2 regions of the Liquorilactobacillus satsumensis genome follow, and region 1 is predicted to be linked to the other one. Evidence: a T-box and tRNA genes for the amino acid it is inferred to sense, from the RefSeq annotation. Region 1 holds a T-box; the other holds one or more tRNA genes.
What was found. A T-box is a leader RNA that pairs with one kind of tRNA and senses whether it is charged. The one in region 1 lies ahead of AB3Y88_RS11000 (valine--tRNA ligase), so its partner is inferred to be a tRNA-Val.
Positions count from the first base shown of each region.

Region 2: it encodes a tRNA-Val, which carries the amino acid that the T-box ahead of AB3Y88_RS11000 (valine--tRNA ligase) is inferred to sense. The anticodon was not compared.

Region 1 is NZ_OZ061606.1:2,347,066-2,351,226, reverse strand. It holds gene AB3Y88_RS11000 (valine--tRNA ligase) at 1-1,758, opposite strand, end outside; T-box leader at 1,807-2,015, opposite strand; gene thiI (tRNA uracil 4-sulfurtransferase ThiI) at 2,055-3,272, opposite strand; gene AB3Y88_RS10990 (cysteine desulfurase family protein) at 3,301-4,161, opposite strand, start outside.
Region 2 is NZ_OZ061606.1:2,070,169-2,074,329, reverse strand. It holds gene AB3Y88_RS09575 (ammonium transporter) at 1-487, opposite strand, end outside; tRNA gene AB3Y88_RS09570 (tRNA-Leu) at 825-909, opposite strand; tRNA gene AB3Y88_RS09565 (tRNA-Cys) at 963-1,033, opposite strand; tRNA gene AB3Y88_RS09560 (tRNA-Gln) at 1,056-1,127, opposite strand; tRNA gene AB3Y88_RS09555 (tRNA-His) at 1,136-1,208, opposite strand; tRNA gene AB3Y88_RS09550 (tRNA-Trp) at 1,215-1,288, opposite strand; tRNA gene AB3Y88_RS09545 (tRNA-Tyr) at 1,299-1,381, opposite strand; tRNA gene AB3Y88_RS09540 (tRNA-Phe) at 1,383-1,458, opposite strand; tRNA gene AB3Y88_RS09535 (tRNA-Asp) at 1,482-1,555, opposite strand; tRNA gene AB3Y88_RS09530 (tRNA-Val) at 1,565-1,637, opposite strand; tRNA gene AB3Y88_RS09525 (tRNA-Glu) at 1,644-1,715, opposite strand; tRNA gene AB3Y88_RS09520 (tRNA-Ser) at 1,725-1,816, opposite strand; tRNA gene AB3Y88_RS09515 (tRNA-Asn) at 1,832-1,904, opposite strand; rRNA gene rrf (5S ribosomal RNA) at 1,912-2,028, opposite strand; rRNA gene AB3Y88_RS09505 (23S ribosomal RNA) at 2,114-4,161, opposite strand, start outside.

The DNA.
Region 1 (4,161 bases):
TGCATTCCAAATCTTGTTGATAAAATTCCAAGCTGCATCCATCTTGGTATAACTAAAGCGAACATCTTGACCAGGCGCAGAACCATTTGATAAGAACCAGCGCAATGCATCTGCACCATATTTATCAATGACATCCATTGGGTCAATTCCATTTCCAAGCGACTTACTCATTTTACGTCCCTGTTCATCACGAATTAAACCATGGATTAAAACATGCTTGAATGGGCGTTTTTGCGTAAATTCAAGGCTTTGGAAAATCATGCGTGAGACCCAGAAGAAGATAATATCATACCCTGTGACCAGCGTATTAGTTGGGAAATAGCGCTTGAAATCAGGTGCATCTTCATTAGGCCACCCCATTGTAGAAAATGGCCAGAGCGCACTTGAAAACCAGGTATCCAACACATCTGGATCTTGCTTCCAATTTTCAAGATCTGCAGGAGCTTCTTCACCAACATAGACTTCCCCAGTCTTTTTATGATACCAAGCTGGAATCTGATGCCCCCACCACAACTGACGTGAAATTACCCAATCATGAATGTTATCCATCCACTGCGTAAAAGTATGTTCAAACCGCTCAGGCACAAAATCAACCCGTGCAGCTGTCTTTTGATTCTTGAGGGCTGCCTCAGCTAAAGGTTTCATTTTCACAAACCACTGTGTTGAAAGCCGTGCTTCAACCTGTACCCCAGTTCTTTCTGAGTGCCCAACACTATGCACGATTGGTTCAATTTTTAACATATAATCACCATCTTCAAGATCCTTGACAATGGCCTTACGTGCCTCAAAACGATCCATTCCTTCGTACTTGCCTGCATTTTCATTCATTGTTGCGTCTTCATTCATGGTGTTAATACGCTCAAGGTCGTGGCGATTTCCGACTCCAAAATCGTTAGGATCGTGGGCTGGAGTAATTTTAACCATCCCAGTTCCAAATTCAGGATCAACATATTCATCAGCAATAATTGGAATATGACGTCCTTGCAAAGGCAAGACCAACATTTTGCCTACAAGCTCCTGATAACGCTTATCACTCGGGTGAACCGCAACCGCAACATCTCCCATCATTGTTTCCGGACGAGTAGTGGCGATTTCAATGTAATTTTTGCCGTTAAAAGTTGTGCCATCCGCAAAGGGATACTTAACATGGTAAAAAGCACCTTTAACATCCTTGTGAATAACTTCAATATCGGACAAAGCAGTCCGCGCTTTCGGGTCCCAATTGATAATATAGTTTCCCCGATAAATTAAGCCTTTCTGATAAAGATTTACAAAAACCTTCCGCACAGCCTTAGAAAGCCCCTCATCCAGCGTGAAACGTTCACGGCTATAATCAAGTGATAAGCCAAGTTTCTTCCACTGTTGATGGATAATATCAGCATATTCACCCTTCCAATCCCAGACAGTTTGAATGAACTTCTCTCGCCCGAGGTCATAACGTGTAATCCCTTTTTCTGCTAAGCGGGCTTCAACCTTCGCCTGTGTAGCAATTCCAGCATGATCCATTCCTGGCAGCCATAAAGTATCAAAACCCTGCATTCTTTTTTGTCGAATCAACATATCCTGTAATGTTGTATCCCAAGCATGCCCTAAATGTAGTTTTCCAGTTACATTTGGTGGTGGAATAACAATTGAATATGGTTTTGCCGTCTGATCAGCACTTGGTTTGAAAACATCTTGATCAAGCCACTCTTGGTAGCGTCCCGGTTCAACCTGTTGCGGATCATATTTAGTTGACATCGAAATCTCTTTTGTCATTTTTTTCACCCTTTCTCAACTCTGCTAAAAACAAAAAAGCCGCCCTAAAAATAGGACGACTGTGCCGTGGTACCACCTAAGTTGGGTTTTTACCCCACTCTTTCCTCGTTAACGAACAGGTTTCGGTCACACTTACTAATTTCAGTGCAACAGCTCACAAGCTACTCATCTTGCTAAAAGTTATGAGATATCCCAGCAAAAAAATTATCTCTTCTCTGGTAACTTCAGTACAAGATCTTCTTGTTCAAAGCTTATGAAGATATCATAACTTTCATTGTAAGCATCGTCAAGGAGTATTAGAGCAATTCTGCAAAAGTATCACTATTTTCAGTTAAAAACTTCTCGCCACTTCTAATTTCTGTGACCTTGACTCCAGCTAAGGCCCGCTTTATCAAAGCGTCAACCGCTAGCCTTGATTCATAAAGACGAGCACGTTCTAACCGGGGTTTTGTTTTGGGAGCCGGTGGAGCAAAGATTGTACAGCAGTCCTCAAAGGGCATGACCGACAATTCAAAAGTGCCAATTTTTTGAGCAATCTCGATAATTTCATTCTTATCTAACGAAACGACTGGTCTTAAAACTGGAAGAGTTGTCACATCGTTAATTGCTACCATACTTTCCAATGTCTGCGAAGCAACTTGTCCCAAAGACTCTCCATTAAAGATTGCAAGATCATCCCGCTTGTCAGCTAACAAAGCTGCAATCCGCAACATAAAGCGGCGCTGAACCGTCATTAAATAACCTGCCGGAACATCATGCTTGACAGTTTCTTGAATTTCAGTAAATGGAACCTCAATAAATTTAATTCTTCCAGCAAAGGGTGCTAGTTTAGCTGTGAGTTCCTTTGCCTTATTTAAAGCCTGCTCGCTAGTATAAGGGGGACTAAAGAAATGAACCATTTCTAGTTCAACCCCTCTTTTAAGTGCTAAATAGCCCGCAACGGGTGAATCGATTCCTCCCGAAATCATCAACATCCCTTTTCCAGCTGTTCCAACTGGCAACCCACCCGCACCATCAATGGTCTGACTGGACAAGAAGATCCCGTTTTGCCGAATTTCTACACGCAAAATCAGATCAGGTTGCTTCATTTTAACCTTGATGCCCGGGATTGTACGCAAAATGTGACCACCTAAAAGGTCGTTCATTTCATTAGTGTCGAGCTTAAAATCATGATCAGAACGACGTGTGTTGATCTTGAACGTCATTCCCGCTTGATAATGCTCTTTGATCATTGCCACAGCAGTTTGCTTAACCGCCTCAACGTCACGCTCAACTTTAATTGAAGGTGAAAAATTCTGAATTCCAAAAACCTGCTGCAATCTTGCCATAACTGCGCTGCTGTCTTCACCATGTAACTGGATATGCATCCGATCACGATTGGCCTTCACCACCAGATCAGGAAAGTCATGCAGTGTTTCACGGACATTGAATCCAAGACGATCAATGAACGCACGCCGATTCTTTCCTTTGGTTGATAACTCGCCATAGCGAACCATTATTTCTGTATACTGCACGTTGGTATTTCCTTTCTTTTATAAAAAACTAATTAATTTTTGCAAACCGTTGATACAGCTGCTCAAATACTCGCACAAATTCTTGTGCTTCTTCCAGTGTATTATGCTCATCGAGACTTACACGCACCGCCGAAGTAGCAATTTTTTCTGGAACCTTCATTGCATTCAATGTCCCAGAAATCACATGCTTTTTCGAAGAACAAGCGCTTGTAGTAGACAAATAAATCTGGTGTTCCTCAAAAGCATGTACAATCGTTTCCCCACGCACACCATCAATTGTGAAACACAAAATATGCGGTGCAAAGGTCTGATCGAGCTGCGAAAACATGGTTACTTTGGGATACTTAATTACATTTTCATAAATAAACTGCTTGATCTTAGCTTGGCGTGCAACTTTTTCCTGTTCGTCTGTCAATAATAAACGCAAGGCCTTTGCCATTGCCGCAATTGCGGGCAAATTTTCGGTGCCGCTGCGCAAATTCTTTTCTTGACCACCACCACTCATTAATGGTGCAAGCTTACGTCCACGTCTCTTGTACATGAACCCAATGCCTCGCGGAGCATGGAATTTGTGACCTGAAAAAGTTACGAAATCGACCCGCTCGTTCATGATCAACTTTTGAATCCCTTTGCCAATCCCCTGAACAGCATCAATGTGAAAATGAATTTTCGGATAATTTTGCAAAACTGCTGCAATCTGCTCAAGCGGTTGAATTGCTCCAATTTCATTATTAACCGCCATGATTGAGACAAGGATAGTATCAGGGCGCAATGCCTGTTCCAAGTCAGTAAGCGAAACATGCCCATGCTGATCAACCGGCAGATAAGTCACTTCAAAACCAAGTTTCTCAAGTTGAGCCATTGAATTCAAAACTGCTGGATGTTCAAT
Region 2 (4,161 bases), 280 kb from region 1:
CAGCAAAATCCAAGACTCCATATGAAGCCAGCATCCCTTTGGCACTCCAGACAATATGTACCATTGGGTAATAAACAAGAATTGACCAAAAAACGATGAACAACAGTAAAAAGTTAAAGCGCATTCTCCCAACAATTGCACCCACAAATAATGCAGGAGTGATAATTGCAAACATCATTTGAAAAATAAGATAGGTTCCTACATTGATTCCAAGTTCCTTAGATTGAAGTGCAGCTAAATCAACACCGCTCAAAAAGAAATGCTTGACTTGCCCTATTATTCCGCCGATATCTCCATTAAAAGACAACTCATAACCAACTGCGGCGTACAAGACAACCGCTATTCCACAAATAAAAAAAACTGAAAGCATTGTATTGACAACATTTTTCTTTGAAACTAAGCCACCATAGAAAAAAGCCAACCCAGGTGTCATAAAGAAAACTAAAACGCTTGAAATAATCAAAAAAGTTGAATTTGCAGCGTTCATAAGATCCCTCCCTATTTAATGTCACAAATTGTAACATTCAAACTCTATACTTGTCTATAGTTTCCTTTACTTTAATTTAAGATCTTAATTATCAACGGAAAAATAGGACTAAAAGTAATAATATCTAACATAACATTTGTATTTACTTTAATTTGTTACTTTTTCTAGCGTATATAAACAAAAAAGAGAGTGTGACATAAGTGAAGTGCCTTACAAAACTTGGCTGCATAATTCAAAGTTAGACGAAGAATTTTGACTTATGGAACACGTTTATCCGTAATATAAACAAAAAAGGACAGAAGCTAATTGCTTCTGTCCTTCTCCTTATTACTTATAATACCGGTGATCGGGGTCGAACCGATACGCCCTCAACGGGCACTGGATTTTGAGTCCAGCGCGTCTGCCAATTCCGCCACACCGGCATAACAAACATTACTAATAAATTTTACTACAGTTAGCGCCTAAAAGCAACTAAAGGCGGTAACCGGATTTGAACCGGTGATGAAGGTTTTGCAGACCTCTGCCTTACCACTTGGCTATACCGCCAGTTAAAAGAACAAATCCCTAACTGGGTTAGCTGGATTCGAACCAGCGCATGAGGGAGTCAAAGTCCCTTGCCTTACCGCTTGGCTATAACCCAATTACAAAGGCGATAGGTGGGAATCGAACCCACGCGTGCCGGAGCCACAATCCGGTGCGTTAACCACTTCGCCACTATCGCCATAAATGGCAGGGGTAGTAGGACTTGAACCCACACTGACGGTTTTGGAGACCGTAGTTCTACCGTTAAACTATACCCCTATAATAAAAATGGAAGGGAGTGGATTCGAACCACCGAACCCGAAGGAGCGGATTTACAGTCCGCCGCGTTTAGCCAGACTTCGCTACCCTTCCATGGTGGCGCGGGACAGAATCGAACTGCCGACACATGGAGCTTCAATCCATTGCTCTACCGACTGAGCTACCGAGCCATCATAAATATTAAAATATAAAACGGTCCTAGACGGATTTGAACCGACGATCTCCTGCGTGACAGGCAGGCGTGTTAGACCCCTACACCATAGGACCGTGATACTATGGAGGATACAGGGCTCGAACCTGTGACCCTCTGCTTGTAAGGCAGACGCTCTCCCAACTGAGCTAATCCTCCAATATATGACCCGTACGGGATTTGAACCCATGTTACCGCCGTGAAAGGGCGGTGTCTTAACCACTTGACCAACGGGTCATCTTGCTACGGAGAGTAAGGGATTCGAACCCTTGAAACAGGTCATTACCCGTTTACATGATTTCCAATCATGCTCCTTCGGCCAACTCGGACAACTCTCCAGCAATGATGCAAAACTCCGGCAGGCGGGCTCGAACCGTCGACAACCTGATTAACAGTCAGGTGCTCTACCAACTGAGCTATGCCGGAATTAGATGCACGGCAACGACCTACCCTCGCAGGGGGCGATCCCCCAACTACTCTTGGCGCTAAGAAGCTTAACTTCTGTGTTCGAAATGGAAACAGGTGTATCCTTCCTGCCATCATCACCGCACTCTTTTGAGAAAAACTTGTTCCCTCAAAACTAGCTAATATTTCTTCTGCTTTGCGTTAACTTCCAAAAACTCCGTTTTTTTCTTTTGGTTAAGTCCTCGACCGATTAGTTTTGGTCCGCTCCATACATCACTGTACTTCCACTTCCAACCTATCTACCTGATCTTCTCTCAGGGGTCTTACTTTCCGAAGAAATGGGAAATCTTATCTCGAGGTGAGTTTCGCACTTAGATGCTTTCAGCGTTTATCTCATCCACACGTAGCTACCCAGCGATGCTCCTGGCGGAACAACTGGTACACCAGCGGTGTGTCCATCCCGGTCCTCTCGTACTAAGGACAGATCCTCTCAAATTTCCTACGCCCGCGACGGATAGGGACCGAACTGTCTCACGACGTTCTGAACCCAGCTCGCGTACCGCTTTAATGGGCGAACAGCCCAACCCTTGGGACCGACTACAGCCCCAGGATGCGATGAGCCGACATCGAGGTGCCAAACCTCCCCGTCGATGTGGACTCTTGGGGGAGATAAGCCTGTTATCCCCAGGGTAGCTTTTATCCGTTGAGCGATGGCCCTTCCATGCGGAACCACCGGATCACTAAGCCCGACTTTCGTCCCTGCTCGACTTGTCTGTCTCGCAGTCAAGCTCCCTTGTGCCTTTACACTCTGCGAATGATTTCCAACCATTCTGAGGGAACCTTTGGGCGCCTCCGTTACCTTTTAGGAGGCGACCGCCCCAGTCAAACTGCCCACCTGACACTGTCTCCCGCCACGCTTAGTGGCGCGGGTTAGAGTGTTCATACAACGAGGGTAGTATCCCACCAATGCCTCTGTCGAAACTAGCGTCCCGACTTCTATGGCTCCTACCTATCCTGTACAAGTTGTACAAACACCCAATATCAAGCTACAGTAAAGCTCCATGGGGTCTTTCCGTCCTGTCGCGGGTAACCCGCATCTTCACGGGTATTATAATTTCACCGAGTCTCTCGTTGAGACAGTGCCCAGATCGTTACGCCTTTCGTGCGGGTCGGAACTTACCCGACAAGGAATTTCGCTACCTTAGGACCGTTATAGTTACGGCCGCCGTTTACTGGGGCTTCAATTCTGAGCTTCGCCGAAGCTAACCCATCCTCTTAACCTTCCAGCACCGGGCAGGCGTCAGCCCCTATACGTCATCTTACGATTTTGCAGAAACCTGTGTTTTTGATAAACAGTCGCCTGGGCCTATTCACTGCGGCTGAGCTTACGCTCAGCACCCCTTCTCCCGAAGTTACGGGGTCATTTTGCCGAGTTCCTTAACGAGAGTTCTCTCGCTCACCTGAGGATTCTCTCCTCGACTACCTGTGTCGGTTTGCGGTACGGGTAGTTATACTCTTACTAGAAGCTTTTCTCGGCAGTGTGACATCAGAATCTTCGCTACTATAATTTCGCTCCCCGTCACAGCTTGTCCTCAGTTACAAGCATTTAACTCGTAACCAAACTTGCTGCTTGGGCACACATTTCCATCAGTGTGCATTCCTAGCCTCCTGCGTCCCTCCATCGTTCAAACAAATATAACTAGTACAGGAATCTCAACCTGTTATCCATCGCCTACGCCTTGCGGCCTCAGCTTAGGTCCCGACTAACCCTGGGAGGACGAGCCTTCCCCAGGAAACCTTAGTCATTCGGTGGACAGGATTCTCACCTGTCTTGCGCTACTCATACCGGCATTCTCACTTCTAAGCGCTCCACCAGTCCTTCCGGTCTGGCTTCTTCGCCCTTAGAACGCTCTCCTACCACGCAACCTCACGGTTGCATCCACAATTTCGGTAATATGTTTAGCCCCGGTACATTTTCGGCGCAGGGTCACTCGACTAGTGAGCTATTACGCACTCTTTAAATGGTGGCTGCTTCTGAGCCAACATCCTAGTTGTCTGTGCAACTCCACATCCTTTTCCACTTAACATATATTTAGGGACCTTAATTGGTGGTCTGGGCTGTTTCCCTTTCGACTACGGATCTTATCACTCGCAGTCTGACTCCCGGATAAAGATCAGTGGCATTCGGAGTTTATCTGAATTCAGTAACCCAAGACGGGCCCCTAGTTCAAACAGTGCTCTACCTCCACGATCCTAATTTCCGAGGCTAGCCCTAAAG